DNA from 2 places in the Paraburkholderia caffeinilytica genome. Region 1 is predicted to be linked to the other one. Evidence: predicted binding sites of a transcription regulator. Region 1 holds the regulator's gene; the other holds the start of a gene.
The links. Region 1 encodes LexA, which represses DNA repair genes until DNA is damaged. Its sites were predicted from a motif close to ACTGTATNNNNATACAGT; they were not measured.
Positions count from the first base shown of each region.

Region 1 (17,446 bases):
ATCGCGTGGAATCTGCACAAAAGGCAGAAAAGACCATGCACCGCGGACCTCGGCGCGAAACGCTGAACGGCGCGATCACGGCGGCCTGAGCGAAAAAGCAGGCGCGGCCCCCTCTCACGTATCAGTAAGCCGGGCGATTCCAGTAATCCTCGCTGGCATACACCTCTTTCAGATAGTCGATGAAGTAGCGCACCTTGGCTGGTACGTAACGCTGCTGCGGATAGACCGCCAGAATGTCGTAGTCGGGCAGCGCGAATTCGTCCAGCACGGTTTCCAGTTCGCCGCGCGCCAGTTGCTGCTGGATTTCCCACGTGGAGCGCCAGCCGAGCCCGAGCCCTTCCGACACCCAGCGATGCAGCAACTCGCCGTCGTTGCAGTCGAGCGTGCCGCCTACCCGCACCGTCGCCAGTTTGCCGTTGCGGCGGAAATACCAGCCGCGGTTCTGCCCGCCTTGCAGATTGAACGCGAGGCAATTGTGCTGCGGCAGATCTTCGAGTGTTTTCGGCTTGCCATATTTGCGGAAATAGTCCGGCGTACCGCACACCACGCGCCGGTTCGACGCCAGCTTCACCGCGACGAAATTCGGATCGACCGCGCCACCGATCCGGATCGACAGGTCGTACCCTTCGCGCACCAGGTCCACGACCCGGTCGGTCAGGTTGAACGACACTTGCAATTCCGGCTTGTCGGCGAGAAAAGCGGGCGCGAGCGGTGCAACGTGCTTGCGCCCGAACGCGGCCGGCGCCGACACGATCAGATGGCCGTTCACCGCGCGCCGCCCGGCGCTCAGTTCGTTCTCCGCCTGGTCCCACTCGGTGAGCAGGCCGCGGCAGCGTTCGAGAAACGCCGCGCCTTCTTCGCTGACCACGAGGCGCCGCGTCGAGCGGTACATCAGCTTGACGCCGAGGCGCTTCTCGAGCGCGTCGATACGGCGCCCCAGAATCACCGGCGATACGCCCTCTTCCAGCGCGGCGGCCGCGAGACTGCCCGCGTCGGCGACGCGCACGAAAGTTTCGATCTGCTTGAAGCGGTCCATGTTTGTCTCCTGTCGACCGGAGTTCGCGCTTTAGCTGTCGGCCAGAGTTGGCGCTTTAGCGCTTACTCTGGTCCCATGCAAAGCGCTTACTCCGGACCCATGCAAGCGGGTTGCAACCGCCTTTCGCCTGGTCTCGCGCCCCGTGTCCAACGGCTCAGGGTTCACCGCTTGCAGCTTCCGGCTCGCGGTTCCCGCCTCCCCCGGCTCGCCGCTTTCTGCGGGTCACGCGCCGCGCGCACCCATCCAGCCACGCAAAGCCACGCGCCATTCCATACTTTTTGTTTCGAAATAAGCGACCCGGACTGATCTTATCAAACCTTTAGGTGAAGCCTACAGTTCGATCAACACCTTTGGTTTGCATATCCGTCAGCGAATTCGGCAGCCAACCTATTCGCCCACCCAAGACATTCAGGAGACATTCATGGCCAAGATGAGAGCCGTCGACGCAGCCGTGCTGGTGCTCGAAAAAGAAGGCATCAACACCGCATTCGGCGTTCCGGGCGCAGCAATCAACCCGTTCTACTCGGCCATGCGCAAGGCAGGCAGCATCAGCCACGTGCTGGCGCGTCACGTCGAAGGTGCGTCGCACATGGCCGAAGGCTATACGCGCGCCCAGCCGGGCAACATCGGCGTGTGTATCGGCACCTCGGGCCCCGCCGGTACCGACATGATCACCGGTTTGTACTCCGCTCAGGCCGACTCGATTCCTATTCTGGCTATCACGGGCCAGGCGCCGCGCGCGCGTCTGTACAAGGAAGATTTCCAGGCCGTCGATATCGAATCGATCGCCAAGCCCGTCACCAAGTGGGCCGTCACCGTGCGCGAGCCGGCACTGGTGCCGCGCGTGTTCCAGCAGGCCTTCCATCTGATGCGCTCGGGCCGTCCGGGTCCGGTGCTGGTCGACCTGCCGATCGACGTGCAGCTCGCCGAAATCGAATTCGACATCGACACGTACGAGCCGCTGCCGGTCTACAAGCCGAAAGCAACGCGCAAGCAGATCGAAGCCGCGCTCACGCTGCTCAACGACGCTGAAAAGCCGTTGATCGTGTCCGGCGGCGGCGTGCTCAACGCAGCCGCGGAAGACCTGCTCGTGACGTTCGCCGAAACCGTCGGCGTGCCCGTGATCCCGACGCTGATGTCGTGGGGCGCGATTCCCGACGACCATCCGCTGATGGCCGGCATGGTCGGCCTGCAGACGTCGCACCGCTACGGCAACGCCACGATGCTCGCCTCCGACTTCGTGCTCGGCATCGGCAACCGCTGGGCGAACCGTCACACGGGCAGCGTCGATGTCTATACCAAGGGCCGTAAGTTCGTGCATGTGGACATCGAACCGACGCAGATCGGCCGCGTGTTCGGACCGGACCTCGGCATCGTGTCGGACGCGAAAGCCGCGCTCGAACTGTTCGTTGAAGTAGCCAGGGAATGGAAGGCCGCCGGCAAGCTGAAAGACCGCAGCGCATGGGTTGCCGATTGCCAGCAACGCAAGAAAACGATGCTGCGCAAGACGCACTTCGACAACGTGCCGATGAAGCCGCAGCGTGTGTACGAAGAGATGAACCAGGTGTTTGGCCGCGACACGTGCTACGTGAGCACGATCGGTCTGTCGCAGATCGCCGGCGCGCAGTTCCTGCATGTCTACAAGGCGCGCAACTGGATCAACTGCGGCCAGGCAGGCCCGCTCGGCTGGACGATTCCGGCAGCGCTCGGCGTGCGCGCGGCAGACCCGCAACGTCCGATCGTCGCACTGTCGGGTGACTACGACTTCCAGTTCATGATCGAAGAGCTGGCGGCCGGCGCGCAATTCAAGCTGCCTTACGTGCACGTGGTGGTGAACAACTCGTACCTCGGTTTGATCCGCCAGGCACAGCGCGCGTTCGATATGGACTTCTGCGTGCAGCTCGGCTTCGAGAACATCAACTCGCCGGAAACGAACGGCTACGGCGTGGACCACGTCGCGGTGGCCGAAGGCCTGGGTTGCAAGGCGATCCGCGTGTTCAAGCCGGAAGAACTCAAGCCGGCCCTGCTGAAAGCGCAATCGATGCTCTCCGAGTTCAACGTGCCGGTGATCGTCGAAGTGATCCTCGAGCGTGTGACCAACATTTCGATGGGCACCGAAATCGACGCGATCAACGAGTTCGAAGAACTGGCCGAGAAGCGCGAAGACGCGCCGACCGCCATCAGCATGCTCGACTGAGCTGTCTGACGCTTTGACCCGCTCTTCGACCCGCGCGTTGACCCGCGCACTAACTCGATAAGCATCACATGAGCGCGGTCCGGCATCCCCGGGCCGCCTCGTGAAGTTATTCCACTGACCGACCAGCGAGACACCAGCACCATGCCGAAATTTGCAGCGAATCTCACCATGCTGTTCAACGAAGTCCCGTTCCTCGACCGCTTTGCGGCAGCAGCGGACGCGGGCTTCAATGCCGTCGAATTCCTGTTTCCGTATCCGTATCAGATCGCTGAATTGAGCGAACGTCTGCAGCAGAATCGTTTGAAACTCGTGTTGCACAACCTGCCCGCCGGCAACTGGGAAGCGGGTGAGCGCGGCATCGCATGCCTGCCGGATCGCGTGGGCGAGTTTCAGGAAGGTGTCGGCCGTGCGATCGAATACGCGACGGCCCTGAAGGTGCCGCAATTGAACTGCCTCGTCGGCATTCCGACTGCGGGCGTCGATGCGGACAACGCGCGTTCGACGATCGTCGACAACCTGCGCTTCGCCGCGGGCGAACTGAAGAAAGCCGGCATCAAGCTGCTGGTCGAGCCGTGCAATTCGTACGATATCCCCGGCTTCGCGCTGAACCGTTCGGGCGAAGGCCTCGACGTGATTCGCGCGGTGGGTTCGGACAATCTGTTTCTGCAATACGACATCTATCACATGCAACGGATGGAGGGCGAACTCGCGGCGACGATCAAAAAGAATCTGCCGCAGATCGCGCACATCCAGCTCGCCGACAACCCCGGCCGCAACGAACCGGGCACCGGCGAAATCAACTACCCGTTCCTGTTCGACCTGCTCGATTCGCTCGGCTACGAAGGCTACGTCGGTTGCGAATACAAGCCGCGCACGACCACCGCCGCCGGCCTCGGCTGGGTGCAGAGCGTGGCCGGGCAAACCCGCGGCGCAGCCCACGCCGCTGCGTGACGGGCGTAGTGCGCAACGTACTGCACAACGTACTGCGCGACACACCGCGCGACTCCTTGATCACATCACGCGCATCACGCCTCAAAGGAAGTTCCCCTGTGGGACGCCAAACAACACTGGAGATTTAGACACATGGCAAAGATCGGTTTCATCGGCCTCGGCATCATGGGCGCGCACATGGCGCGCAACCTCATCAAGGGCGGCCACACGCTGTTCGTGAATGGCGCGTACCCGGTGCCGGAAGACCTGAGCAAAACGACCGCCGTGGTCGCCAATTCGACCGCTGTCGCGCAGGCTGCCGACATCGTCATCATCATGGTGCCGGACACGCCTGACGTCGCCAACGTGCTGTTCGCCGACGACGGCGTCGCCGCCGGCCTCACGCAGGGCAAGCTGGTGATCGACATGAGCTCGATCTCGCCGCTCGACACGCAAGCCTTCGCGAAGAAAATCAACGCCCTCGGCGCCGACTACCTCGACGCGCCGGTGTCCGGCGGTGAAGTCGGCGCGCGTGAAGCGTCGCTGACGATCATGGTGGGCGGCCCGGAAAAGGCTTTCGCCCTGGCCAAGCCGCTGTTCGAACTGATGGGCAAGAACATCTCGCTGATCGGCGACAACGGCGCGGGTCAGACCTGCAAGGTCGCGAACCAGATCATCGTCGCGCTGAACATCGAAGCAGTGGCCGAAGCCCTGCTGTTCGCATCGCGCTCGGGCGCCGATCCGGAACGTGTGCGCAAGGCCTTGATGGGCGGCTTCGCTTCGTCGCGCATTCTCGAAGTGCATGGCGAGCGCATGACCAAGCGCACCTTCAACCCGGGCTTCCGCATCGAACTGCACCAGAAGGATCTGAACCTCGCACTCGATGGCGCACGCAAGCTGGGCATCGCCCTGCCGCATACCGCGAGCGCGCAACAGCTGTTCAGCGTGTGTGCGGCGAACGGCGGCAAGGCATGGGATCACTCGGCCATGGTGCGCGCACTCGAAATCATGGCGAACTACGAAGTCGCGCAAGCGCCGGATAGCGAAGCCAAGGCTGCCTGAAGCATTTAACTGAAGGCCGGTTGCACGAACCTGCGCAGCACTTGAGCAAACCACAGCGACAGGCCCATCAGGGAGCGTGCAGTGCGCGTCATACGCAACACATAAAAATACATCGAGCAGCAACATAGGTTGCCATGATGGCTGCATCTTCAACGTCATGGCAATTGCAGGTGGGGCGCCCGGTTCGTCGTGCAACACGGACGGCGGAACGGGCAAATCGTGCCGCTCTGGGCTGAGAGCGGCAAGTGGGGTCCGCAGCGGCACCCGGCGGCGCCGGGGAAGCCTTGGTCGGTCAGACGTCGTCGTCGGGTGTCCGGCTGTCGGATTTCAAATTTATGCTTTTTCCGCCAATCTCTCGCAGCGGCTGCGCGATGCGCGCAGCCTGCCTGCCTCTCTCTTTGCAGATCGCCTCGCACGTATGCTCGCAAGTCCACTTGCATTTGCTTGCAACTCCGCGCCGACGGCACGACCTTTTTTGACACATCGGTCCGCGCTTTTCTCCTACACTCGTTGAGTCTGGTTGCGAACGTATCGGCGTTCAAGCGCGGCTTGCCGATCGTGGCAAAGCATGCCCTCTGCCTCGCGCGCCCGGCTCCCAACCAGTGTTCAACCCGTAAGCGGAATGTGCTTGCGCCAGTAACCCATCTGCAAAGGATTCAGAATGAGCATCTTTGGTGACATCGTAAACAAGCTCTTCGGCAAAGCGAAGCCCGACCAGCCCGCGCCCGCGGTTGAGCCGACTCCGGATCCGGCAGCGGCGCAAGCCGCCGCACCGGCAGATACACCGGCGCCCGCGCCGCTGGCCGACGTCGACGTCGCTGCCGTCATGGACCAGTTCGTGAGTGAGAGCGGGCAAACCTTGAACTGGCGCACATCGATCGTCGACACGCTGAAAGCGCTCGGCGTCGACAGCAGCCTCGAGCATCGCAAGCAGCTCGCACAGGAGCTGAAGTACAGCGGCGACACGAACGATTCGGCGAGCATGAACATCTGGCTGCACAAACAGGTGATGCAAGCGCTGGCGGCGAACGGTGGAAAATTGCCGCCGGATCTGGCGGCCTGACGGTTTGCCGGCGTCGCCCGTTTCCGGCGATAGCGGGAAACCTTAAGCTGAAACGACAACGCGGCGCTCAGGTCATTGACCTGAGCGCCGCGTTGTCATTCAAGCTTCACGTGCGGGACACCGTTTTGACTTTGAACGGGCCGTCCGCGCTCAATCAGTCAGTACTTGTCGAAAGTCTTCTGCAACGCAACCGGCCCCGTGCCGCCCGCGGCCAATGCCAGCATCAGCAGCACTCGTGCCTTGTACGGATTCAGCGAGCCCGCGCTAACGAAACCGAGTGCGTCGTCGGCAGCCGCGCCGTTGCGCATCACATGCCCCGAACCCACACGCGACGCACGCACCACCGCCACGCCTTGCGAGGCGGCATCGGCCAAGGCCTGCTGCATCGAGGCGTGAATCGAGCCGTTGCCCGTCCCCGCCACGACGATACCGCGGACACCGGCGGCAACCAACGCGTCCACCGCAATTCTCGATACGCCTGCGTAACTCACGACGATCCCCACATGCGGCCACTTCGCGCCGATCACGAACTCGGTTGCGAGCGTGTGCGGACGCACCACGCCGCGCTGGAATTCGACGCGGCCGTCCTGCACCCAACCGAGCGCGCCGATCTCGGGCGAGTGAAACGCATCGACCGCGTAGGTGCTCGTCTTGACCACGTCGCGCGCGCTGTGAATCCGGTTGTTGAACGCCACCAGAACGCCCTGCCCGCGCGAACTCGCGTGCGCCGCGACCGTCACTGCGTTCAGCAGATTCAACGGACCGTCGGCGGACAGCGCCGATGCCGGGCGCATTGCAGCGGTCAGCACGACCGGCTTGTCCGACTTGACCGTCAGATGCAGCAAGTAGGCGGTTTCTTCGAGCGTGTCGGTGCCATGCGTGATCACCACGCCGTCCACGTCGTCTTCAGCCAGCAGCGTGTTGATGCGTTGCGCGAGCGTGGTCCACAGCGACATTTCCATGTCTTTACTGTCGACGCTGGCAATCTGTTCGGGCGCGATCCGCGCGACCGTGGACAAAGCCGGCACCACAGCCAGCAATTGATCGACGCCGACCACGCCCGCCTGGTAGCCGGACGTGTTGGTGGCGTCCGCGGCCGCCCCGGCAATCGTGCCGCCGGTGGCCAGCACGGCGATGCGGGGCAGTTGGGGGGTTGCGCCTTCGTCGGAAGGCGTACCGGAAGAGGAAGGGGAAGTCAAAGTATTCATGGCGGCGATTGTAAGCGATGCGCCGCGCGCCGCCATGCGTGAAAAAACGGATACCCGTTCGTTAAACCGCCTCGCGCAACTGCGCGGCGATTTCCGCTTCATTCAACTGCGGCGCGAACATCTCGATCAACCGGTACGCATACGCACGCAGGAACGCGCCCTTGCGCAGGCCGACCCGCGTCGTGCTCGCTTCGAACAGATGCTGCGTGTCCAGCGCGACCAGTTCCGTGTCGCGCTTCGGATCGTAGGCCATCGCGGCCACCACGCCGATGCCCATGCCGAGTTCGACGTAGGTCTTGATCACGTCGGCATCGATCGCGGTCAACACGACGTCAGGCAATGCGCCCGCTTTCGCGAACGCCTGGTCGATGTGCGAGCGGCCCGTGAAGTCCTGGTCGTAGGTGACGATCGGAAATTCAGCGATCTCGTCGAGCGTCAGGTTCTCGCGCCCAACCAGCGGATGATCCTTCGGCACCACCACGATGTGATGCCACGAATAGCACGGGAACGTGACGATATCCGGGAAGCGGTCGAGCGCTTCCGTCGAAATGCCGATGTCCGCTTCGCCGTTGATGATCATCTGCGCAATCTGTTGCGGGCTGCCCTGGCGCAGCGCCAGATGCACCTTCGGGAACACCTCGGTGAATTGACGGATCACCTTCGGCAACGCGTAGCGCGCCTGCGTGTGAGTCGTCGCCACGACGAGGTGGCCGCTGTCCTGATCCGCGTATTGACGCGCGACACGGCGCAGATTCTCCGCGTCGAGCAGCATCCGTTCGATCAGTTGATGCACCGCCTTGCCCGGCTCGGTGAGGCCCGTCAGACGCTTGCCGCGGCGGATGAAAATATCGACGCCGAGTTCGTCTTCCAGATCCTTGATCTGTTTCGATACGCCCGACTGCGACGTGTACAACACGTTCGCCACCTCGGTCAGATTCATGTTCTGACGCACGGCCTCGCGCACAAAGCGCAATTGCTGAAAGTTCATCTGTATGTCTCCGGTTGAGCCAGAGTTGAGTTATTAGAGTTTGATTGAAACGCCGAGTGTTGTTGCGCTGCTCATGTTGCTGGTGTTGCTTGCGCTGCTGCTCGTCGCGCCGCTTATTGCGCCGGAAATACGCGCAACGCGCGCGGCACGGCCGTCACGCCGTCGCCAATCGTCAGTTGCAGATCGCGCCACGATTCGCGATCGAGCTCCGCCTCGAGCACATTGCCTTCACGGCCCGCCAGTTCCACGCGCACCGAGCCGCCGAGCGTCACCACGCGCCGCACGTCGACCACGATGCCTTCGCGGTGGCCGGACGCTTGAGGATACAACTGCAGATCGTGCGGACGGACATACGCGAACGCCGGCCCCTTGAAGTCAGCCTTGATCGCGACCGGCAGCGCCGCGCCGTCGACCACGAAGCCGCTCGCATCCACGTTGCCATGCAGACGGTTCGCCGCGCCGAGAAACTCGTAGACGAACGAGGTCTGCGGATGGTCGTACACGTCTTGCGGACTGCCCACCTGCTCCACATGCCCGCGATTCAACACGACGATCCGGTCGGCCACTTCGAGCGCTTCTTCCTGATCGTGCGTGACAAAGATCGTCGAGATATGCAGGTCGTCATGCAAACGACGCAACCAGCTGCGCAACTCCTTGCGCACCTTTGCATCCAGCGCGCCGAACGGTTCGTCGAGCAACAGGACTTTCGGTTCGACAGCCAGCGCGCGCGCCAACGCAATCCGCTGGCGCTGACCACCCGACAATTCCGACGGGTAGCGTTGCGCGAGCCAGTCGAGTTGCACGAGCTTCAGCAGTTCATGCACCTTCTCGCGAATCACCGCTTCCGAGGGCCGCTCCTTGCGAGGTTTCACACGCAAGCCGAACGCAACGTTCTCGAACACCGTCATATGACGAAACAGCGCGTAATGCTGGAACACGAAGCCGACCTCACGCTCGCGCGCACCGACCGTCGCGACGTCCTGGCCTTGCAGCTCGACCTGGCCGGCATCCGCGTATTCGAGGCCGGCGATCACACGCAGCAAGGTGGTCTTGCCACAACCCGACGGCCCGAGCAGCGCAACCAGTTCACCCGGCGGAAAGTCGAGCGAAACGTTATCGAGCGCGACGAAATCGCCGAAGCGCTTTTGCAGGTTACGAACGGTGATACCCATTACAGCTCTCCTTGCTTGAGCGCGTGTTGATGCGGTGCATGCGATGCATTGACGGACTGCGGAGCGGACGGCGGCGTGACCGGTCCTGCATACGCCGGCACATCGCGCGCGGCCGACAGTTCCGCCGACATATGGCGCTCGGCGAGCAGCTTCAGGCCGAGCGTCACGAGTGCGAGCAAGGCCAGCACCGACGCCACGGCGAACGCCGCCGAGAAGTTGTATTCGTTATAGAGAATTTCGACGTGCAGCGGCATCGTGTCGGTCTGGCCGCGAATGTGGCCGGACACCACCGACACCGCGCCGAACTCGCCCATCGCCCGCGCATTGCACAGGATCACGCCGTACAGCAGACCCCATTTCACGTTCGGCAGCGTGACGCGCCGGAAGATTTGCCAGCCCGAGGCGCCGAGCACGTGCGCGGCTTCTTCTTCGTCGTTGCCTTGCGCCTGCATCAGCGGAATCAGTTCACGCGCGACGAACGGGAACGTGACGAAGATCGTCGCCAGCACGATGCCCGGCACCGCGAAGATGATCTGCACGTTGTGATTCTGCAGCCACGGACCGAACCAGCCCTGTGCGCCGAACATCAGCACGTAGATCAAACCGGAGATCACCGGCGAAACCGAGAACGGCAGATCGATCAAGGTGGTCAGCAACGCCTTGCCGCGGAACTCGAACTTCGCGATACACCACGAAGCAGCGAGGCCGAACACGAGATTCAGCGGCACCGCGATCGCGGCCGTGATAACGGTCAGCTTGATGGCCGACAACGCATCCGGATCGACCAGCGATTCCAGATAGAAGCCGATGCCCTTGCTCAAAGCCTGATAGAACACGGCGACGAGCGGCACAACGAGAAACAGCGCGAGAAACAGCAACGCGATGCCGGTCAGAATCCAGCGCACGACGGGCGGCTCGGTAACCGGATCGGGCCGGCGCGCGACATTGAGCGGCGCGCGCGGCGCCACGGCGACAACCGCGGCATCCGTACCATTCAGGGAGCGGCGGCTCATTGCACACCTCCGCCCACGCCGATTGCCGCCGCACTCGCGGCGGCAGGCGCCGGGCCTGCGCCGCCACGGCTCGTGCGGCGCTGCAGATACCACTGCAGCGTATTGATGAACAACAGCATCAGGAACGACACCACCAGCATCACGACCGCCAGCGCCGTGGCGCCGGCGTAATCGTACTGTTCGAGCTTGGTGATGATCAGCAGCGACGTGATCTCCGATTTCATCGGCACGTTACCGGCGATGAAGATCACCGAGCCGTACTCGCCGAGCGCCCGTGCGAACGCCAGCGCGAAACCCGTGAGCAAAGCCGGGAACACCGCGGGCAACACCACGCGCCGGAACGTCAGCCAACGGGACGCGCCGAGGCACGCAGCCGCCTCTTCCTGTTCGCGCTCGAACTCCTCGAGCACCGGCTGCACGGTCCTCACGACGAACGGCAAACCGATAAAGGTCAGCGCGATCAGCACACCGGCCGGCGTGAAGGCAACCTTGATGCCGAGCGGTTCGAGAAACTGGCCGATCCAGCCATTGCCCGCATACACCGCCGCGAGCGAAATGCCGGCCACGGAGGTCGGCAAAGCGAACGGCAGATCGACCACCGCGTCGACGATACGCTTGAACGGGAAGGTGTAGCGCACCAGCACCCACGCGACCAGAAAGCCGAACACCGCGTTGATCAGCGCGCCGCCGAGGGCCGAGAAAAACGTCAGGCGATACGACGCGAGCACGCGCGGCGAGCTCACGGCGCGCACGAACTGGGCCCAGTCGAGCGTCGCGGTCTTGAGGAAGGTCGCCGCGAGCGGAATCAGCACCACGAGGCTCAGATAAGCCACCGTGATGCCGAGTGTCAGGCCAAAACCGGGCAACGCGCTCGGTTTGCGGAAGGTGAACGTCGTCATGCTCAGTACTCTTTCAGGGTTGAGGCCGGCGGCTCTTTTTTCGGCTGCCTGGCTGACCAGAAAGCGCGCCGGACGGCGCGCTTTCTGGCGAGGTGCGACTAATGCGGTCATCGGCTGCGCTCAACTGCAGCGTTCAACCGCGACCTTCAACTGCGGTGCCGACCGCGGCGTCCAGGCGCGCATCTCGTTCGACTGAGTGCCCGTTACTGTGGCGAGTAGATCGAATCGAACACGCCGCCGTCGGCAAAGTGCGTCTTCTGCGCGTTCGCCCAGCCGCCGAACGAATCGTCTACCGTGTACAGCTTCAGCTTCGGAAACTTCGAAATCAGCTCGGTCGGCACCTTGTTCGAACGCGGCCGATAGAAATTCTTCGCGGCGATTTCCTGGCCTTCCTCGCTGTACAGGAAGTTCAGATAGGCTTCGGCCAGCTTGCGCGTGCCGTGCTTGTCGACCACCTTGTCCACCACAGCAACCGGCGGCTCGGCCAGAATGCTCACCGACGGCACGACGATTTCAAATTTTTCCGGTCCGAATTCCTTCAGCGAGAGGAACGCTTCGTTTTCCCACGCAATCAGCACATCGCCGATACCGCGTTGCACGAAGCTGGTGGTCGCGCCACGTGCGCCCGAATCCAGCACGCCGGCATTCTTATAAAGCTTGCCGACAAATTCCTTGGCCTTCTGGTCGTTGCCGCCCGGCTGATGTTCCGCATAGGCCCAAGCGGCCAGGTAGTTCCAGCGCGCGCCGCCCGAGGTCTTCGGATTCGGCGTGACGATCGACACACCCGGCTTGATCAGATCGTCCCAATCCTTGATGTGCTTCGGGTTGCCCTTGCGCACCAGAAACACGATCGTCGACGTGTACGGCGAGGCGTTGTCCGGCAAACGCTTTTGCCAGCCCTTGTCGAGCAGACCCTTGTTAGCCAGCGCGTCGATGTCGTAGGCAAGAGCCAGCGTCACCACGTCCGCCTGCAAACCGTCCAGCACCGAGCGTGCTTGCGCACCCGAGCCGCCGTGCGACTGCTTGAAGGTGATCGTCTCGCCCGTTTTCGCCTTCCATTCCTTGCCGAATGCCTGGTTGACGTCCTGGTAAAGCTCGCGTGTCGGGTCGTACGACACGTTCAGCAACGTGGCGTCGGCTGCATGTGCCTGCGCCGTGACGCCAACCGCGGCGATCGTGCCGGCTGCGCCGAATGCGAGCGCCGCGATAAGTTTTCTGGTCCTGCCAGCCAGCCCCGTGCCTTGGTGATTCATGCCAACTTTCTCCGCGTTGTGGTCCGCTGAAACAGCGTGTGGTGTTGTCTTGCGTCGCGGTCACGTGCACATGAGCGCCAACTCGAAGGGCAGTCTATCGAAGAGCTTTCATCATTAAAAATAATGTTTCTTCATTTTTTAATACGCAAAAGTGGTAATGACGGCCGGATAAGGCGTTGCGGCACGAAAACGGGTGTTATGGCGTCCTTGGACGACGCTGGAGCGCCACCCAAAGTCACGAACTTAAAGTAAAGCTTGAATTGCGCGGAATACTGTATAAAAATACAGTCACCTGTTCATACATACAGTGGCGCTATGACCAAACTCACCGCACGACAGCAGCAGGTTTTCGATCTGATCCGCCGGGCCATCGAACGCACCGGCTTTCCGCCTACCCGCGCGGAGATCGCCGCCGAACTGGGGTTCAGCTCGGCCAACTCGGCAGAAGAGCATTTGCGGGCGCTGGCTCGCAAGGGCGTGATCGAACTCGCGGCCGGCGCATCGCGCGGCATTCGCCTGCTGGGCGGGGCGGAAGATTCGCCGTACCAGTTCACGCTGCCGCACGCCAGCATCATGCAACTGTCGTTGCCGCTGATCGGCCGGGTTGCCGCGGGTAGCCCGATCCTCGCGCAGGAACATATCTCGCAGCACTACGCGTGCGACCCGGCGCTGTTCTCGAGCAAGCCGGACTACCTGCTGAAGGTACGCGGGCTGTCCATGCGCGACGCGGGCATCTTCGACGGCGACCTGCTCGCGGTGCAGAAGAGAAGCGAGGCCAAAGACGGCCAGATCATCATCGCGCGCCTCGGCGACGACGTGACGGTCAAGCGCTTGAAGCGGCGGCCGAACGGTATCGAGCTGATCGCCGAGAACCCCGATTACGAGAACATCTTCGTTGAAACCGGCAGCGCGGAATTTGCGCTCGAGGGTATCGCCGTCGGGCTGATCCGCCCTGGCGAGTTCTAACCCCTGCTCGCTTCTGGCTCGCCAGCCAACCCAAAGCTGCCCCAACGTTGAATCGCCTGGAGAGACTCATGGAACGCCTTGCCCGCCTGCTGCCTTTTCGCCAGTTCGGTCGTCTGCGTCATCTGCGCAAGCTGGTGCCTTGCTCACTGATCGAGGCGTCCTCCGCCGTTACTCCGTCACTGTTCGACGCGCCCGCCGGCGTATCGAGCCTGCCGTCCTCGCTGCCGGCTTTTGCTCGCGTATCGTTGAATTCCGGGCTGAATACGGCTGAACCCGCGCGTCGCGCGCCGGTGCGCGTATATCACGGTCCGTCGCGGCTGATCATGGTGGGCACGGTAGACGCCGTGTGCCGCATGATCGACCGTTGCATCGCAGATGAAGCCAACGTGCACGGCGCGGTGTTCGAGTCATAAACTGTCCTCGCCCGTGCGCGGCATTCCACTGCGGCTGTGCGGCTGTGCGACGCCGGGCGTAAAGTGTTTCAGTCGTGTTTCACTCGCTCGCGCCTTCTCGAATATCGCATCGCGTGGGATCGTTTTCGCGTGACAGCGGTCCACGTTAGATCCCCTCTGATGGAGAGCCCCACTCGATGGCAGTTTCAACACGTACGAGGCGCAACGCCACCCGGCCACTGATCGTCACCTTGATTGTGATTGCGGTGATCGTCGCGTTGGGGTTCGGTTACGCGTCGCCTTACATGGCGCTGAATAACCTCAAACGCGCGGCGGATGCGCGCGATGCGCAAACCGTCAATGAATACGTCGACTTTCCCGCATTGCGCGAGAGCCTGAAGCAGCAGGTCACCGGCCTGTTGACACGCCGGCTCGACACCCAGGGCACCGGCAATCCGTTCGCGGCGATTGGCGCGATGATCGGTGTGGCGTTGATCGGCCCCCTGGTCGACGCTTATGCGACACCCGACGGCGTCGCGGCATTGCTGAACGGCATGCCGCCGCGCGGCAACCCGGGAGAACGACCACCTGTTCCAGCGGGCGCCGGCAATCCGCCGGCCACAACGGCGCCTGCACAAGAACCGACACCCCCTGTTCCCGGCAATACTGCCAACGGCGCAGCTAACAAGGGGAACAGCGCCGCGCCACCGCAGCCGCCGCAAACCACGGCGGGCTACCGCGGCCTCAACGAGTTCGTCGTCAACTACCAGCATGGCGCTGGCGACGCGCGCTACTCGGCGATCTTGCGGCGCGAAGGTTTGTTCACGTGGAAACTGGCCGCGGTCGATTTGAACAAGTGATCGCCCGGCAGGCGCAATCGACGGGGGCGTAGGTGCGAATCATAGTTTGGCCGAACGATCGCCGTGAACGCGCGACCGTTCGGTCGCGTGCCACATTCAGCTGATTCAGTTCAGCCGATTCAGTTCGGCTTATTCAGCCCAGCCCGCGCCCTCCTCTCGCCGTGCGTCAAGCCGCCGCCGCTTGCTGCTCCTGCGCAGAGGAGCACGCCACCAGAATGCTGCACGAGACCCGGTCGAGCAGTTGTGTATTCCCCGCGCCCATCCACCATCGTGACAGACCGGTGCGGCAACGGTGGCCGACCACCACGAGGTCGACATGCAATTCGCTGGCGAGATTGGCGATCTCGTCGATCGGATGGCCAAACGCAAAATGCCCTTGTGCGGTCACGCCGCGTTCGGTGAGCCAGTCCACCCCTTCCTGCAGGATGTCGCGGGCTGTTTTCTCGAAACTGCCGCAGGCCACATCGGTCAGCAGGCCTGCGCTTTGCGCGATGCTCGAGCGCATGTCAACCACGGACAACAAGTGTGTTTCCGCCTTCAGGTCCAACGCCAGGTCGGCGCCGCAACGTAACGCTTTGCGGCCTTCGCGCGAGCCGTCGTAGCACAGCAGGATTTTTTGGTAGCTCGCCATGATTTTTCTCCCATTCCGCGAGGAACGCGGTCTGAATGAATCATGGTGCGCCGCAATTCAGGTTGCAAGGGATGGAAAACGCTAAGTGCGCCCTAAACCGGTGCGTGCTGGATTCGTGGCGGGTTTCGGCCGGATTGGGGTCGCCCCCGGACCTTTGCCGCAACGCAAGAAACGCCGGCCGGCATGGTCGGCGGCGATCAACACCTCGCTGCCAATGCCATAGAATGAGCGGCCTTACCGGCCATTTACGTCTTTTCCCGGAGCCTCGATCGATTCATGTCTGAAGCCGCCATTGAATTCCACCAGGTTAAAAAGAGCTACGGCGAGAAAACGGTCGTCGACGGACTGTCGTTTCATGTAAACGCTGGCGAGTGTTTCGGCCTGCTCGGCCCGAACGGCGCCGGCAAGACCACGACGTTGCGCATGCTGCTCGGCATCGCCGCACCGGATGCCGGCGCGATCCGCCTGTGCGGCGAGCCGATTCCCGGCCGCGCGCGCGTGGCACGGGCGCGTGTCGGCGTCGTGCCGCAATTCGACAATCTCGATCCCGATTTCACCGTCCGCGAAAACCTGCTGGTGTTCGGCCGCTACTTCGGCCTGAGCGCCGCTCAATGCCGCGCAATGGTGCCGTCGCTGCTCGAATTCGCGCGCCTCGAGAGCAAGGCGGATGCGCGTGTGAGCGAACTGTCGGGCGGCATGAAGCGACGCCTGACGCTGGCTCGCGCGCTCGTCAACGACCCCGACGTGCTGATCATGGACGAGCCGACCACCGGCCTCGATCCGCAAGCGCGCCACCTGATCTGGGAGCGGTTGCGCTCGCTACTTGCACGCGGCAAGACAATCCTGCTCACCACGCACTTCATGGAAGAAGCCGAACGGCTGTGTCACCGCCTCTGCGTGATCGAGGAAGGACGCAAGATCGCCGAAGGCGCACCGCGTGCATTGATCTCATCCGAGATCGGTTGCGACGTGATCGAAATCTTCGGGCCCGATCCGGTCGCGTTGCGCGATGAATTGGCGCCGCTTGTCGAGCGTACCGAGATCAGCGGCGAGACGCTCTTCTGCTATGTGAACGACGCACAGCCCGTGCATGCCCGGCTCAAGCAACGCGCCGATCTGCGCTATCTGCATCGCCCGGCGAATCTGGAAGACGTGTTCCTGCGTCTGACCGGGCGCGAGATGCAGGATTGACGCGAATCGACAGCCGCTCTGCTCACAACCTTCTACCGCTATAACGACACGGCAACAGACACGCAATGGACGCACGCACTTACGAACCCCACGGCGAGGCACCGCCGAAGCAGGAAACCTTCGCCGCTTTCCCTGCCAACGCCGTGAACTGGATTGCGGTGTGGCGCCGCAACTATCTGGTGTGGCGAAAGCTCGCGATCGCTTCGATGTTCGGCAATCTTGCCGATCCGATGATCTATCTGTTCGGCCTGGGTTTCGGGCTTGGGCTGATGGTCGGGCACGTCGACGGCGTGTCGTATATCGCGTTTCTCGCTGCGGGCACGGTGGCATCGAGCGTGATGATGTCGGCGAGTTTCGAGTCGATGTATTCGGGCTTTTCGCGCATGCACGTTCAGCGCACGTGGGAGGCGATCATGCATACGCCGCTGACGCTCGGCGATATCGTGCTTGGCGAGGTGATCTGGGCGGGCAGCAAGTCGATGCTTTCAGGCGCGGCGATCATGCTGGTCGCGGGCGCGCTGGGCTACGCGAGTTTCCCGTCGATGCTGCTGGCGTTGCCGGTGATCGTGCTAACGGGGCTCGCGT
Region 1 covers NZ_CP031467.1:3,899,467-3,916,912, reverse strand. The annotation lists gene DSC91_RS33780 (LysR family transcriptional regulator) at 122-1,036, opposite strand; gene gcl (glyoxylate carboligase) at 1,458-3,233, shown strand; gene hyi (hydroxypyruvate isomerase) at 3,375-4,184, shown strand; gene DSC91_RS33765 (2-hydroxy-3-oxopropionate reductase) at 4,317-5,225, shown strand; gene DSC91_RS33755 (DUF3597 domain-containing protein) at 5,887-6,288, shown strand; gene DSC91_RS33750 (asparaginase) at 6,447-7,496, opposite strand; gene DSC91_RS33745 (CysB family HTH-type transcriptional regulator) at 7,558-8,484, opposite strand; gene DSC91_RS33740 (sulfate/molybdate ABC transporter ATP-binding protein) at 8,598-9,656, opposite strand; gene cysW (sulfate ABC transporter permease subunit CysW) at 9,656-10,669, opposite strand; gene cysT (sulfate ABC transporter permease subunit CysT) at 10,666-11,568, opposite strand; gene DSC91_RS33725 (sulfate ABC transporter substrate-binding protein) at 11,772-12,821, opposite strand; gene lexA (transcriptional repressor LexA) at 13,137-13,787, shown strand; gene DSC91_RS33715 (hypothetical protein) at 13,856-14,200, shown strand; gene DSC91_RS33710 (DUF2939 domain-containing protein) at 14,377-15,039, shown strand; gene DSC91_RS33705 (universal stress protein) at 15,206-15,670, opposite strand; gene nodI (nodulation factor ABC transporter ATP-binding protein NodI) at 15,947-16,861, shown strand; gene DSC91_RS33695 (ABC transporter permease) at 16,927-17,446, shown strand, end outside.

Region 2 (14,486 bases), on a different replicon from region 1:
GACGAGGCGATTCGCCTGCCGGACGCCGACGCCGATACCCATGAACCGGTCGACCTTGAATTGACGATCGAGCAGTTGGAGCTTCACAAGCATAAGCACGTGCATACGCAGTCGGTGCATCGTGTAGAAGTGACGGTGTTCTTCAATGGCCATCACAAGCGCCGGTTTTCTCCTGCGACGACTATCGCAACGGTGACAACCTGGGCGAAGAAGCGCTTCAATATTGACCCGCGTGCGGGCGCCGACTTCGTCCTCGCGTTGCGGCCGACCGGCCAGCATCCTCGTCCGAACGAATTTTTGGGCGAACTCCTGGAACCGGGTTGCCACGCGTTGGAGTTCGATCTGATCAAAGAAGTGACCCCACAAGGCTGATCGCAATGTCGAAGTCGACAGCTCAGCGTCTTCTCGGGGAAGACTTGCAACGCGCAGAATTTCAGATTGGCGTTGCCAAAGGGCAGTGGTCGCTCATTCGGAAGGTGTCGGAGGCGGACTGGCCCTTCGTCTACACGTCGGTTCAGGCCGCACCACGCCCGGGAGGGCCTGAACGCCTGACGGTCCGCTGGGACGTCGACGGCTACGGCAGCCAGTCGCCGACTGGGGCCTTCTGGGATGAAGTTGGCAACGACTTCCTGGCAATCGACCGATGGCCGAAAGGCCGCCCAAACTCACCTGTTGAAAGTGTATTCAAGGTCTCCGGCTGGTCGGCTCCTGGGAAGGGGTTCTATCACCCCTACGACAGGCAGGCGAGGCTCAATCACCACGAGTGGCCAACACAGAATCCGCAGTATGTATGGACGCCCCAGCATACGCTGACGGATTTCCTTACCCTGGTGCACCGTTGGCTGAATTGCGAGGATTATCTTGGCTGCTGAACGTACCATCCGGATCCCCCTGCTGACCTGGCGCCGGCTGGTCGCGGAGCTGCACAAGCGGGGAAAGCGCCGGCAGGAGAGCGGCGCTTTCCTGCTCGGCAAAACGACGGTGCCCGATGGTCGAGTTGAGGCTTTTGTCTGCTACGACGATCTCGACCCCACCGCACTGTCGAAAGGCATTGTTATGTTCCATGCGAAAGGTTTTTCGGAGCTCTGGGATCTTTGCGAGAAGAAGGAGCTGCAAGTTCTAGCCGACGTACATACCCATCCGACGGCTGACGTTCGCCAGAGCAGCATCGACCAGGACCACCCCATGCTGCCCGTGGCGGGGCACGTTGCGCTCATCCTGCCTCGCTATGGATACGCATCGAAGTGGTCAATGGCAGGTGTAGGAATTCACGTTTTTCAGGGATATGGACGCTGGAAGTCATTTCCCCACGACCATCCTGACGCCCCGATCAAGCTCTGCACATGGTGACGCCCGATGAACCAACCGATCTCTAGTGACCTGCTGTCGCGTATCGACAAGCTATTCATGGACCAAGACGCCACTGATCTGGAGGAGTCCCGTCGCCGACGAGCGCAGCGAGGCCTAGAGGTGCTCGTCGGCGATGACGTCAAAGCGTCATATGGCTTGCAGCTGGCTCTGCTCACTGCGGTGAACTTAGGCGTCAAGTGTTTCGCCGGCGCAACTGTGGTGCACGCGTCGGCAGACATGTGGCTGGCTCCGTGCCTGGTTCCGGTGGTCCGCTCGGGAACGCTAGGTGACGCGATCATCGAGCTTGGCGGCAGCCTGGTCGCTCGGAACAGAGCTGCGCCGCGCGGCCGTCATCTTCTGCTCGGTAACGCGGTCGCCGAAGAAGGCTCGCTCAGGCTGACCTATGACGGCTGGCGTATTTCGGTCGGGCCCGCGAACGAGGTGCCTCGGATGGCGGAGCGTACCTACTGTCCGCTTGCCGGCATTGCGGTCGCCGCCATTGCAGTGGGGGAGTTGTTCGCCGATTTTGCAGGCATCAACATCACGGCCACGCGGCGGGTTGTTGCGATGTCGCTCTGGCGGCCGGACCTGCCGTTTGAACACCCGGACGCGGTTGGCATGCAGCTCGCTGAATTGCCGCTCTCTCTGGGCCTCTTTGGACTCGGGCATCTGGGGCAAGCCTATTTGTGGGGCTTTGCAGCATTGCCGTACGCGTCGCCCGAAAGGGTGATGGTTCTGCTCTGCGATGACGATGAGGTAGAGAAGGTGAACGTCGAGACGGGCGCCTTGTTGACGGCTGCGGCGGTGCAACGGCTCAAGACGCGCGTGGTTGCGGAATGGCTTGAAGGACGCGGGTTCGTGACCAGGCTGCTGGAGCGTCGCGTCGACATGCAATTCAGGCGCACCGATCGTGAACCAATAATTGCTCTGTGCGGTTTTGACGATAATCAGCCGCGGCAGTGGCTCGCAAATGCTGGTTTCCAGGCGATTTTCGATAGCGGATTGGGCGGTGAGGCATTTAATTTTGACACCATCGCTTTTCATACTTGGCCGAATCCACGGATCGCCTCGGAAGTGTGGCCCCTGGAGTCCGCGTCGGAGGTCGCTCTGCGCGAGGCACGTAAGAGACAACAGGCCGATAGCAACGCGGCATATCAGACCCTTGGTGCCGACGAGTGCGGCCGCTTACTGCTCGCGGGCAAATCGGTCGCGGTGCCTTTCGTCGGAGCTATGGCAGCGTGCATCGTGCTGGCCGAAATGCTCAAGAACGTCAACGGTGGCCCGACATTCAGCGACCTGAAGCTTCGGCTCTGCGCGCTCGGCAACAGTCCTTTGGACGGGCGGCTGGCGAGCGAGGTGGCGACGCCGATGCGGGGCTTGGCAACGCAAGCCGCCAAGTAACTTTTGTAGGGTCTGCCTATCAAACTATGGCGGCGCAGCGGGTCGTCGGTGAATCGGGCAGTGGGCCATCTAACACGCAACTTTGAAGGTTGGTGAGCCATCGTCGACTGCGCCATCTAGCAAGGCCTTCCCCGGATGCGGATGCTGGGGAGGGATACGCGCCGCGATCTCAAGAACGGACTTTCCACTGATCACTGCCCGAGCGATGAACTGCTCTAAACCTGCTCTTTGGGCTCATACCACTCGCCGTGACATCTTGTGTACCTGACTTGCTTAGCGGGCAACGTTACAGTGACTATTCCCGGTCGCTTCAGTTTGGGATTTCTCAGGAACATCAAATAGCCGAGGCCTCGGCACATATCCTCACCGCTCTCGGCAACGAAATGCGCCAGACAGTTGACGCAGAACACACGATTTGATGTCGCCATCAGTTCACCCATGTTTGAGTAGGTGGGTTGAACCTGTTATCTGTTAGTTACGCAAATTTATTTCGCCAACATGTCCTTCTTCGTGGACAGGCGGTAACGCCAGGCCGGCAGCAAGTAATGCGCTCCGATGTCGTCGCCGGTCCGGTCCGCTCAGGCCGCCATCCGATGTTCGTAGTAAGGACGATGGCGATCGTCGAGAATCGCGTACTGTGCCGCGAGATTGCGTGGATCGGGATTGAGCCACGCGTCGATATGCTCCGGCTTGATGGGAATGATGCAGCGATCGTGGCCGGCGGCGGCAACTTCAGGGGGCGGCTCATCAGTGATGGCCGCGAAGGAGAGCACATCAGGCTCGCCAGGGCTTTGCCAGTGCGACCACAGGCAGGCGATTAGCATGTCCCGAGCGGGTTGCGGCTTGAACTCCAGGACCACGTTTTCCTCTAGCTCGCCTTCGGCGAGTTCGCGCCCTTCCAGACGATGTCGTTTCACGTTTTCATAGAACGCGTTCGCGACGATAAGACCGTGCGAATACCCAAAGAGTCCCTTCCAGAAGCCTTCCAGGTTGTCAAACCTGGCATTGTAAAGTCCGGGATATTTCTTGTCGTAGAACGCAGGCTTGCCAGCCGGGCGACAGTGATATCGCATGGGCTTGATGACACGCTTGCCGTTTTCCATGATCATGACCGGAGCATAGTTGCCGGGGAAAATTCGCGAATCGCGGTCTTTCAGTTCGGTGCGACGGAGATCGTCGAGCCCGTGCAGCGCCGACTCGATCTTGTTGGTTGCGATCCGTTTGCTTTCGGTGGCCGCCTTCGTCGTCTTGCTCTGCAGGGTGCGTTCCGCGTCGGCGAGTCGCGCGCGCTGTTTGAACAGTTCCTGCTCCAGCTTTGGGACCTGGTCGCGGGTGAACTGGTCAATCGCTTCCTTGATCCGCCGTTCCTCGTCGGTCTGGGGAACCGAGAACGCGGCGTCCATCGCCTTCGGAATCTTGATGTTGCTGCCCTCGGCGCGTTCCCAGTACAGCTGTGCGAACTCCCGGATGCTCATGTGCGCGCCAAACATCCTGACGTACTTGCGGTAGTCCGCCTGGATCTGGGCTGAATAGCACATGGTGGCTCTCCTTTTTGAAGGAAGGTGCGCGAATATGGTACGCCGGTTCCTAATGGAAGTTTCGTGTCGACGTGACGAGCGAGCCGAGCAGCGGGGAAACGTCGACCAGCCGGTGCGCGACGAGGTGGCGCACTTCACCCTCACGCTGCCAGACACCGTACACGGCAAGCAGTGACGAGCCGAGCGCTTCGCGTCGCTGCTTTTCCAGCAGGGACGGCCAGATGATGACGTTGACCTGTCCGGTCTCATCCTCAAGCGTGACGAACATCACACCCTTGGCCGTGCCCGGCCGCTGCCGGACCGTCACGATGCCGCAGGCACGAGCGAGCTGCCCGTTCCGGAATCCGGCCAGCGTCGACGCCGACAGCAGGCGCTGGGCAAGCAGGCGAGGGCGCAGCAGTTCCAGCGGGTGCCGGCCGAGTGTCAGACCGAGGGTCCGGTAATCGCTGGCGATCTGCTGGCCTTCCGTCATCGGCGCGAGGACCGGCGTCGCGTCGTCATCAGTCGCGCCGCGCAGCAGATCCCGGTCCGGTACCGCAGCCACCGCATGCCACAGAGCTGCGCGCCGGTCGCCGGCGAGCGAGCGTAACGCGTCGGCCATAGCGAGCGCCTGCAGGTCCTTGCGATCGAGTTGCGCGCGTCGTGCCAGATCGGAGACATCGGCAAAGGGCCGCACGGCCCGCGCGAGCTCGATGCGCGCGGCGGCTTCTTCCTTCAGGCCGCGAACCAGCGACATGCCGAGGCGCACCGGCGCGCGAGTCGATCTGCCCTCGACTGCCGAGTCCCAGTTGCTGAGCGTCACGTCGACGGGCAGCACCTTCACGCCGTGGCGCCTTGCATCCTGCACGAGCTGTGAGGGTGAATAGAATCCCATCGGCTGGCTGTTGAGCATGGCGACGAGGAACGCGACCGGCTCATGACACTTCAGCCATGCACTCGCGTAGACAAGCAGCGCGAAGCTCGCCGCGTGACTCTCCGGAAAGCCATATTCGCCGAAGCCCTGGATCTGCGCAAAGATGGCCTCGGCGAACTCGCGGTCGTAACCGCGCTCGAGCATCCCGTTCACGATGCGGTCGTAGTAGGCTTCGAGTCCGCCCTTGCGGCGCCATGCGGCCATCGCGCGACGCAACTGGTCAGCCTCGCCGGCAGTGAATCCTGCCGCGAGCATCGCGACCTGCATCACCTGCTCCTGAAAGATCGGCACGCCGAGCGTGCGCGAAAGCGCCTGCTCCATCTGTGGGCTCGGATAGGTGACGGGCTCCACGCCCTGCCGCCGACGCAGGTAGGGATGCACCATGCCGCCCTGTACCGGGCCCGGACGTACGATCGCCACCTCGATCACGAGATCGTAAAAGCAGCGCGGCTGCAGGCGGGGCAGCATGCTCATCTGCGCGCGCGACTCGATCTGGAATACGCCAACGGTATCGGCGCGACAGATCATCTTGTAGGTCTCGGAATCTTCGGCAGGAATGTCCTGCAGTTCGAATGGCTCGCCGCGCTTTTCCGAAATGACGTCGAGCGCGCGGCGGATGGCCGACAGCATGCCAAGTGCGAGCACGTCGATTTTCAGCAGACCGAGCGCCTCGATGTCGTCCTTGTCCCACTGGATGATCGAGCGGTCGGCCATCGCAGCGTTCTCGATCGGCACCAGCCTCGACAGCTTGCCGCGGCTGATCACGAAGCCACCACTGTGCTGCGACAGATGTCGCGGAAAGCCCAGCAGCAGCGCCGCGAAATTCGCCCACTGCACGATCAGCGGTGCTTCAGGGTCGAGACCGGCCTCGGCGAAGCGGTTGAGCAGATCGCGGCTGGAGTCGAACCACTGGTAAGCCTTCGCGACGCGATCGACGATCGCCGGATCCACGCCGAGCGCCTTGCCCGATTCGCGCAGTGCGCTACGTGGGCGGTACGTCGTCACGGCGGCCGTCAGTGCTGCCCGATCGCGCCCGTACTTGCGGTAGATGTACTGCACGACTTCTTCACGGCGCTGATGCTCGAAATCGACGTCGATGTCGGGCGGCTCACCTCGCTCTTTCGAGATGAACCGCTCGAACAGCATCGACGAGCGCGCAGGATCCACCTCGGTCACGCCAAGAGCAAAGCACACGGCCGAGTTGGCCGCCGAGCCGCGCCCCTGACACAGGATCCCTTCGCTGCGCGCGAACCGGACAATGTCGTAGACCGTCAGAAAGTACGGCTCGTAGCGCAGATCCCCGATCAGCGAGAGCTCGTGTTCGATCTGCTGCTGTACCTGATGTGGGATGCCCGCTGGCCAGCGGCGATGTGCGCCGATGTAAGTCTCCTGTCTCAGGTAGCTGGTCGGCGTATGGCCGACTGGCACCAGCTCGTCCGGATACTCATAGCGCAGCTCGTCGAGTGAAAACGTGCACAGGTGCGCGATCCGCAGCGTCTCCTCAAGCATCCGCTGCGGGTACAGGTTGGCGAGTCGCAGGCGCGATCGCAGATGCTGCTCTGCGTTGGGCGCGAGATCATAGCCGCACTCGGCTACCGGTTTGCCAATCCGGATCGCCGTGAGCACGTCTTGCAGCGGTTTGCGCGAACGCACGTGCATGACAGGAGCACCTGTCGCCACGACGGGAATGCCGTGGCGAGCAGCGACGTGTTCGACGGTGCCACGGTGGATGTCGTCCATTGCCCGGGCATGCAGCGTCAGGGCGATCCACGCGCGATCGCCGAAGGTCTGGGCGAACCACTCGACCTGCGTATCCAGCCTCTCTTCGTCGGCCGGGTAGTCCGGCGACAGGATCGCGACGCAGTCCGGCAGTGCCCGCAGGTGCCCGAAGGGCTTCTCGGGGTGCGCGAGATCCAGGGGGGCAATCCGGTAGCTGCCCTTGTGCGCGCGCATGCGGCCGAGCGTGATCAGCTCCGACAGGTTGCCGTAGCCTTCGCGTGTCATCGCCAGCGCGGTGAATGACAGGGCAGGCGTGCCGTCGGCGTTGGTCAGATGGAAGTGTGACCCGACGATGAACGGCAGACCGGCCTTCTTCGCCTCGACGTGGGCACGAACAACGCCGGCCAGCGAGCATTCATCCGTGATGGCCAGTGCGGCATAGCCCAGCTGCGCCCCACGTGCAGCGAGATCCTCGGCGTGCGATGCGCCGTGCAGAAAGGAAAAGTTGGACGCGCACTGGAGTTCCGCATAGTCGGGCAGTGCGCCGTAGGTCGGCGCCATGGGCGATCACCCGAACAGGCCGTGCAGGAACCAGCGCGGCTCGCGTTCCTCGACGGCGCTTACGCGCTCCCGGAAGACCCAGTAGTGCAGCGCGTCGTCGGACTCCGCGACAAAATAGTCTCGCGTCACCGGGTGCCCATCCTGCCAGCCGACCTCGATCCGTTCGCCCGGCGAGACCATGCGCAGCGGCGTGCCGTAGAACGGGCGGTGGCCGCGCATGATGAGCTGTACCGGGTTGTCCAGAAGCCAGGTGGGTCGCGGAAGATCTGGCGGTGGCAACATGGGCCTGGCGGTCTCGCCGATGGGAAGCCAGCGTGCGGCGACTTCCGGGCGGTGGTCGGCAACCGGAGCCGCCTTGAGCACGTTCTGCGCGCCGAGCCGGGCGACGAGGAGTTCCATCAGGCGCGCGTGATCCTGCGGCGAGCCGCCGGGTTCCGGGAACAGCGATTCGCTCGGCGCGTCCGCTTCGCGGACGTCCTTTGCATCGAGGCGAACGGCGATGACCGGCGCGGCCAGTTCAACGCGGCCCAGCCGTTCTTTCAGAAGACGCACGAGGTGGTCCTCGCGCGACGTCGGTTCCGCAAGGGCAACTTCGATTGCCGTCGGCGGCACCGCCGCGCGGCCGCGCTCATGCTCGAGCTCAAGCACAAACCGCTCGATCGCAAGCTGTCGGGCCGACAGCCAGCCGGTCATCTGCAGGATCAGGCGCCGCGCCGCGAACAGCACGGCCTCTGCGTGCTCGATCCGGTCGGGCAGCTCGAGTCGCGCACTGAAGGCGGGAGGCATCTCGAGCCATTCATACACCTCCGGTGCCGCGCCCGTCGCGCGATCGAGCGCATCCAGCAGCGCCGTGCCGCAGCGTTTCTTGAGGCCTGCGCGAGGCAGGCGCCGGACGTCGTCCACCGTTTCGCATCCCAGGCCGTCGAACCATTCGGCGTAGTGGCGCGCCGGCGGCAGGGCAGGTAACGGCACGCGACGCAGTGCGCGGTCGACGGATCGCAACGTGAGGGCAATGCCACCCGAGGACCGGGCGAAGAGCCACGCGGCCTGCCCTGTTGGTGCAACAGCAAGCGTTGCCGTTACGCCGAACGCGATCACCGTTTCGCGCGCGAGTCGGCGCAGCGGGCGAATACCGCCGAAGAGCCGCAGGCTCGCCGAGACGTCGACCAGCACGACCGATTCCTCCGCCAGCACCACGTGCGGGGTGAACTGCAGCAGGGCGAAGGCCACGCCACGAACCAGCTCCGCTTCACGGGTGAGATCACGTTCCCGGATGACCGCGTCGGGGACGAGCGTCAACACGCCACCGCGGCGCATGCCGGGCACGATCCCGCCCGAGTGCGCCGCGCGGTCGAGCGCGACAACGCGGTCCTTCTCCAGCACGACAAACCCGCCCTCATTGCGTGGCATCGACCAGCGCGGGAGAAACGACTCGAGGGCGAGGTGCGGCAGATGTACGCCGATCCAGAGTTGCATATCGGCTCAACAGGGCAGGTGAAGGTACGAGAGGAACGAAAACGGGTTCGTCGCGCTGCGGTCCGCGGCGCTTGACGAAGGTCACTTCAATACCGCCCCTGGCGGCTCGCAGCGCAAGCCGCAGCGGCGCCGGCGACGTCGCCTGGGCGGCCGCGAGCGGGCGAAACAGGAACAGCAGGGTGTCCGAGGCCTGCGCGGCCAGATGCAGGCGCCGCAGCGCTTCCTGCCGGACTTCGGCCTGCCAGAAGAGCAGGGCGCCGCAGGTGCCGGCACGCAGGATCTGCTCGGCGGCCCACAGCGCGTCAGCAGTGCGCGGAGCATGCAGTGCGCAGGCCTGCGCTGAGGGAATGTCCAGCCACGCCAGACCGGCCGGTTGCAGCCGGTGCGGCGGCTGCAGCAGGAGCAGGGGGCGGGATCCGACGGTCGCCAGTGCGGGCTGCAGCAGACGCAGTTCACCGCAGCCAGGCTGCGGTGTGAGCAGTTCGGTGAGCGCGCCAGCGGGCCAGCCGCCGCCCGGCAATCCGGAGGCCAGCGCGGCGTGGCCGCACGACACCACCCGATCGAAGCCGGCGGCCAGTTGAGATGCTCGCCATAGCGCGGGGTGGATTTCTTCAGGGTGACGCGGGAGGGCGCTCATGGGGCAAGAACACTGTATGGATATACAGTATCTAGTGTAGCGCTTATCTCCAAAAAATGTAAAAGGGGGTGGTCCGGAGGCCGCGGCCGGTTACAGCTGGGGTTCCGTGCCAAGCGGGCGCGAGACCATCTTTTGCGACATGGGAGGGAACCCCAGCGGTGACAGACCTGCCGGGTGGTAGGGCTTGCCAGAGAGGTAAGGGGTTCGTACCATGCCTGCACTCGACCGGTTGTCTGGATGGCGTAGAGAAAATTCGTTGTACGCCAAAAATTACAAGGCAGGTGGGCATGTACCGATTCGAAGATTACGACCTCATCATCGACGCGCGCAGCGAACGCGAATACGCCGTGGATCACATCCCTGGGGCAATCAACCTCCCCGTGGTCAGCAATGACGAATACGCCGAGGTCGGCACCTTGCATCGGACCGACAAAATGCGGGCATATCTGATCGGCGTGTCCTATTCGCTGAAAAACATTTCGCGACACCTTGACACCGTAATTGCGGGCCGCCCACGTCATGGCAGGGTGCTTGTATATTGCTTTCGCGGCGGAAAGCGCAGTCGACTTTGGTTTGATGCTCTCGATACGATCGGCTATAAGGTGGACCGTCTACCTGGTGGCTGGAAGGGCTATCGACGTTGGGTCAACGAGCAACTGACAAAGCTACCGCGGGAGTTCTCGTATGTGGTCCTGTCAGGCTCGACTGGTTGTGGAAAGACTCGATTGCTCGATCAACTCGAAGCCGTCGGTGCGCAGGTCTTGAATCTGGAGGCGCTCGCGTCTCACCGGGGCTCGGTTATTGGTGCGATACCTGGTACCCCGCAGCCGACGCAGAAATACTTTGATAGCCTGCTGCAACAAAAGCTTAGTACTTTCTCGCCCAGCCGCCCGGTGTGGGTGGAAGCAGAGAGCAAGAAGATTGGCAACGTGCAGTTACCGGAAGCGCTGCTCGAAACGATGCATATGAAGGGCAAGCCTGTCTGCGTGAATGCGCCGATGGCCCAGCGAGTCATATTGTGGCGAGAGGACTATCACCATTTCGAGCAAGATCCGGACGCCTTCGTATCGAAACTCGCCTCTCTGCGGAGCCTTATCGGAGGCAAAGAGTTCGAGGTGTGGCAGGAAATGGCCAGAACACGGCAAATACCCGAGTTGTTCGAGCGGGTCATGGTCGCGCACTACGATCCCGCCTATGCACGTTCGACACGGCGCAGTTATCCCGCACTTGCAGACGCACCAGTCGTTGACTTGCAGGAACTGTCGCCAAACAGTCTCCGCGCCGTGGCGCTTGCGCTCATTCAGCGCTTTGGCTAAACGACTCTTATCTCAATCTCACTAAAACCGTGTCATTGCCAATCGCCCCCGCGATACGGGTGGAATAGGGCATATTTGCCATGTCGTCTATGCAAGAAGCATATGGACGCAGAGAAATTTCCGCCTTGTAGCCATGGGTACCTTTCTTCGTGTTTCCGTTTGTAACTGAATTGGTGGAGGGGAAGGGAGGGCGGGTATGGTCATATCTTATGAATTGATCTAATCGGGACAGATTGACTGATTGGGATTGCTTCAAATATGACCACGACGATCGAAGACCGCATGATCTTGCTCCTGAATGAGCAGGCCCGCCTCGCGCCAAGTGAAGACGAAAGGCCAATGGGCGCACTTCGCAGGGCGTTCGGTACTCTGCTCCCGAGGCCCGAGCCTGGCCGGGGTTACTTGGAGCGGCTGACGGAATACACCCGTATTTCCATTCAGCGCTGGCGTAAGGTGTTTCATCGTCGACAACGACCCACGCCAGACATGATCGAGGCGCTGGCACGTCTTTTCCCGCACTATGCTTTCTGGCTTGTCACGGGCATTACAGACGCGGCCAATGGCCATGTTGCACCGGATAACGCGCAAACATTTCCGGAGCGCCTGTATGCGCAGTCAGATGGCGCATCCCTGTATTTCCGCAGATCACTGGTTCTATTTCGTCGCCTGTTCGAGGAGTCGAGCGTCAATCTGCAAGATGACCATCAGCGCATGTATGCAGCGGAACGCACCAGGCCGCTCGCTCACTGGCACGACAGCCCGCTTGTCGATGCGGCTTACCGGATTTCTCAATCAAGGGAGTACTGCGAGCTGCATGAGATCTGGGAGTCCCGCGAGAAGTACCGGGCTGATAACTTGAAACGCATCTGGCCAACATCCCCTGACGATCGGCCGTGGGTGCAGCGTGCGAAGGAAGCAAAGGAGCAGGGGCTTTCGTTTCCTATACTGGGCGTCGATCCCCGCACATCGCACCAAGACCACTGCGATCTTTACTACGTCCCGCGAGTGCCCTGCCCAACGCGCTTCGCATTGAGCGTTCTAAACACATCGCCGGCGGATCTGAGAGACGAGGAGTTGAAGCGTCTGCGAACATGGCTGGAGCAGTTGCAGGACGACGACCTGTTCGTGTTCTTTCAGTATCTCGAGCATCACGGCATCGACCGCGAGTTAATTTTCCCGTTGGAGCCCGGAACCATACGATTCGCATGGCTCGGGATGGCCGACTCCGAGATCGAACAGTTCGTTAATTACGTGCAAAGCCAGCGTTCGAGTCGACCGCGCGATAAGTATCCAGCGCGGATGAGCAGAAAGCTGGCGTAGCACTCGTGTGCATGAGGTGGCCCGGCGATTCGCCGGAGTGAAGATGATTTGTTGGATTGGAAACTATGAGCGACTGTATCAGCATTGTGTGCCCTTCTTGTGGGGCCGATCACGGTGATGATGGATGGGAAGTCTTGCAGGAAAACGAAGTCCATCAAATGAAGTGCGAAGTCTGCCGCGCGGAATTTTTCGTATCGATCTTCGAGTGCGAAAGATGCGTGGCAGACAATGTGATTTCGTCTCAATCTGAGCATGAAGTCAAGAATCGGACGTGTCGTGCTTGCGGACATCGCCCCGAGATCGAAGGCCAGGATTATGAAGAACCTTGTCTATGAACGAGCCGTTAGTGCCGATGTCGAGCAGGTGGGCATTCGTCTCTATCAGGTGCCAGGCGGTTTCATTGCGGAAAGGTATCTGATTCAGGGTGACGAACTTATGCTGGTTCAGATTATGCCGATTTCATCAAAAGGCGAGTTTGAAAAGTTCGCGCTTTCGGACCCACATCATTCGGTTATGCGGGCAATTTATACGGAAGTGCGAAACATTGTCTGGGCGGATGGGGTTGGTGAAGTAATCTAGATGGATCGACCGTAATGGAACTGAGCTTTGATGCCGTTATAAATGCAGCGGATGAATTGGAGTTGATACCGCTTGTTAGCGACGCAATTCGATCGAAGGGAGCGGAATGGTTTGTGTTCGTTTCGTTGCATCCGACCGATCATTCAGCCAGTCGCTCCACCCATCGATTCTTGATCGGTTGTCGCCCTGAATGGTGCCAACTGTACAACGCGAACCGATGGTATCTGACGGACCCTTGTCTCGATTACGCACGATCGAACACTGCGCCAGTGTTGGGCTCGGAGTTGCCAGTCCGGACTGCTGGGCAAAAGCGGATGCTTGAGGTTGCCGCGGAACACGGGTTTCTCAGCACGTTCCTCATTCCTGCGCACGCTAGCGAGAAAGGCCGGATTGGAGCTCTCTACCTTGGCTCGAGCGTGAAGCCCGAGGAAGGTGAGCCGAAACTCAGAGAGGGAAGGGCATTTTTCCGGGCCCTGGCGTTGGAGCTCCTCGATTGGTCATCGCGGGGAGTGCGAGAAGATGCGATCAGAAAGTGTGGCCTTTCACAACAGGACGTGCAGTTGATTGGATTCGTAAGATCTGGCTTCAATGCAGGTGCGATCGCCGATGAGCTGAAAGTGTCTTCGACGACTGTCTACAGGCAGTTCCAACGGATCAACGAAAAGATTGGCGTTTCGCACATTACCGCGGCGGTGCGGTTTGCGGAAGAAAATGACATCTTTGCGCAGCAATAAGGGCGGGTTCTGGCTGTCGACGCTATTACCAGCGACCGCGACGGCATTCTTCATTTACCGGCATCCCTGGCTGTTTTTGCTGTTCTTGGTTGTGGTGGTTCCTGCCGCTGACGCGGTTATCGGGCAGGACGTGGAGGTCACAAACCAGAGGGCGAGCCGAGCGCCGAGCGGTCCTGTAGTCCCACTCACTTACATTTGCGTGTGGGGCGCTGCGGTGCTTGTTGCCCTCGAAAGAGCGATGACCGCGAGGCCGCTGGAGTTTGCCGGGCTCGTTATTGCCTCAGGGGTGCTGAGTGCTTTCGCGATGGCGCACATTCACGAGGTAATGCACCGGGGCGGGCGTGTATCCAGGCTGATCTCCGACGTAGCGCTAGCAGTCGCTGGATACCCTCACTACCGGGTCGTACATCAACTCCACCACGGGCATGTCGGCGATCCGCGATTTGGCTCAACGGCCCATGTTGGCCTGTCGGTTTGGTGTCACGTCGGCCGCTCCTTCTTCTCGGCGCTGAGATCCGCTATTGCTTACGAGCTAAGCCAGGCCCGCAGGTGGAGGGGAAGCCGGCTCCTGCAGATCGTCCCGGTCAGCGTAGCCGTCGTGGGCCTTTTCGCGTGGTTTGGTGGGTGGCGTGGGGCGGTCTTCTACGCGGGGCAGGGCATAGTCTCTGTCTTCGTCGTAGAGGCGGTTGGCTACCTGCAGCACTATGGCCTGTGTGGTAGTCCTGACGACCTGGGCAATCAGATTGCGTGGGACGTTAATTTCTGGTTGTCCAATCGCCTATTCGTAAATAACGGGCTTCACACCCACCATCATCTTGAGCAAACGCAGGCCTATGATCGCCTGGTTCACGCCGGGAGAGCGCTTCCTGGCGGCTATCTGCACATGTTTGGCCTGGCGTTAATTCCACCGCTCTGGTTCTCGGCCATGAACCATAGGCTATC
Region 2 covers NZ_CP031468.1:11,485-25,970, forward strand. The annotation lists gene DSC91_RS36555 (hypothetical protein) at 1-372, shown strand, start outside; gene DSC91_RS36560 (DUF7665 family protein) at 378-872, shown strand; gene DSC91_RS36565 (Mov34/MPN/PAD-1 family protein) at 862-1,350, shown strand; gene DSC91_RS36570 (hypothetical protein) at 1,357-2,751, shown strand; gene DSC91_RS36575 (SOS response-associated peptidase family protein) at 3,330-4,289, opposite strand; gene DSC91_RS36580 (error-prone DNA polymerase) at 4,339-7,482, opposite strand; gene DSC91_RS36585 (Y-family DNA polymerase) at 7,489-8,958, opposite strand; gene imuA (translesion DNA synthesis-associated protein ImuA) at 8,879-9,595, opposite strand; gene mnmH (tRNA 2-selenouridine(34) synthase MnmH) at 9,883-10,911, shown strand; gene DSC91_RS36600 (hypothetical protein) at 11,170-12,231, shown strand; gene DSC91_RS36605 (hypothetical protein) at 12,547-12,810, shown strand; gene DSC91_RS36610 (autoinducer binding domain-containing protein) at 12,825-13,544, shown strand; gene DSC91_RS36615 (fatty acid desaturase) at 13,522-14,486, shown strand, end outside.
Region 2: a site for LexA is predicted at 9,607-9,624, ahead of imuA (translesion DNA synthesis-associated protein ImuA). Genes of this name have one in related genera too.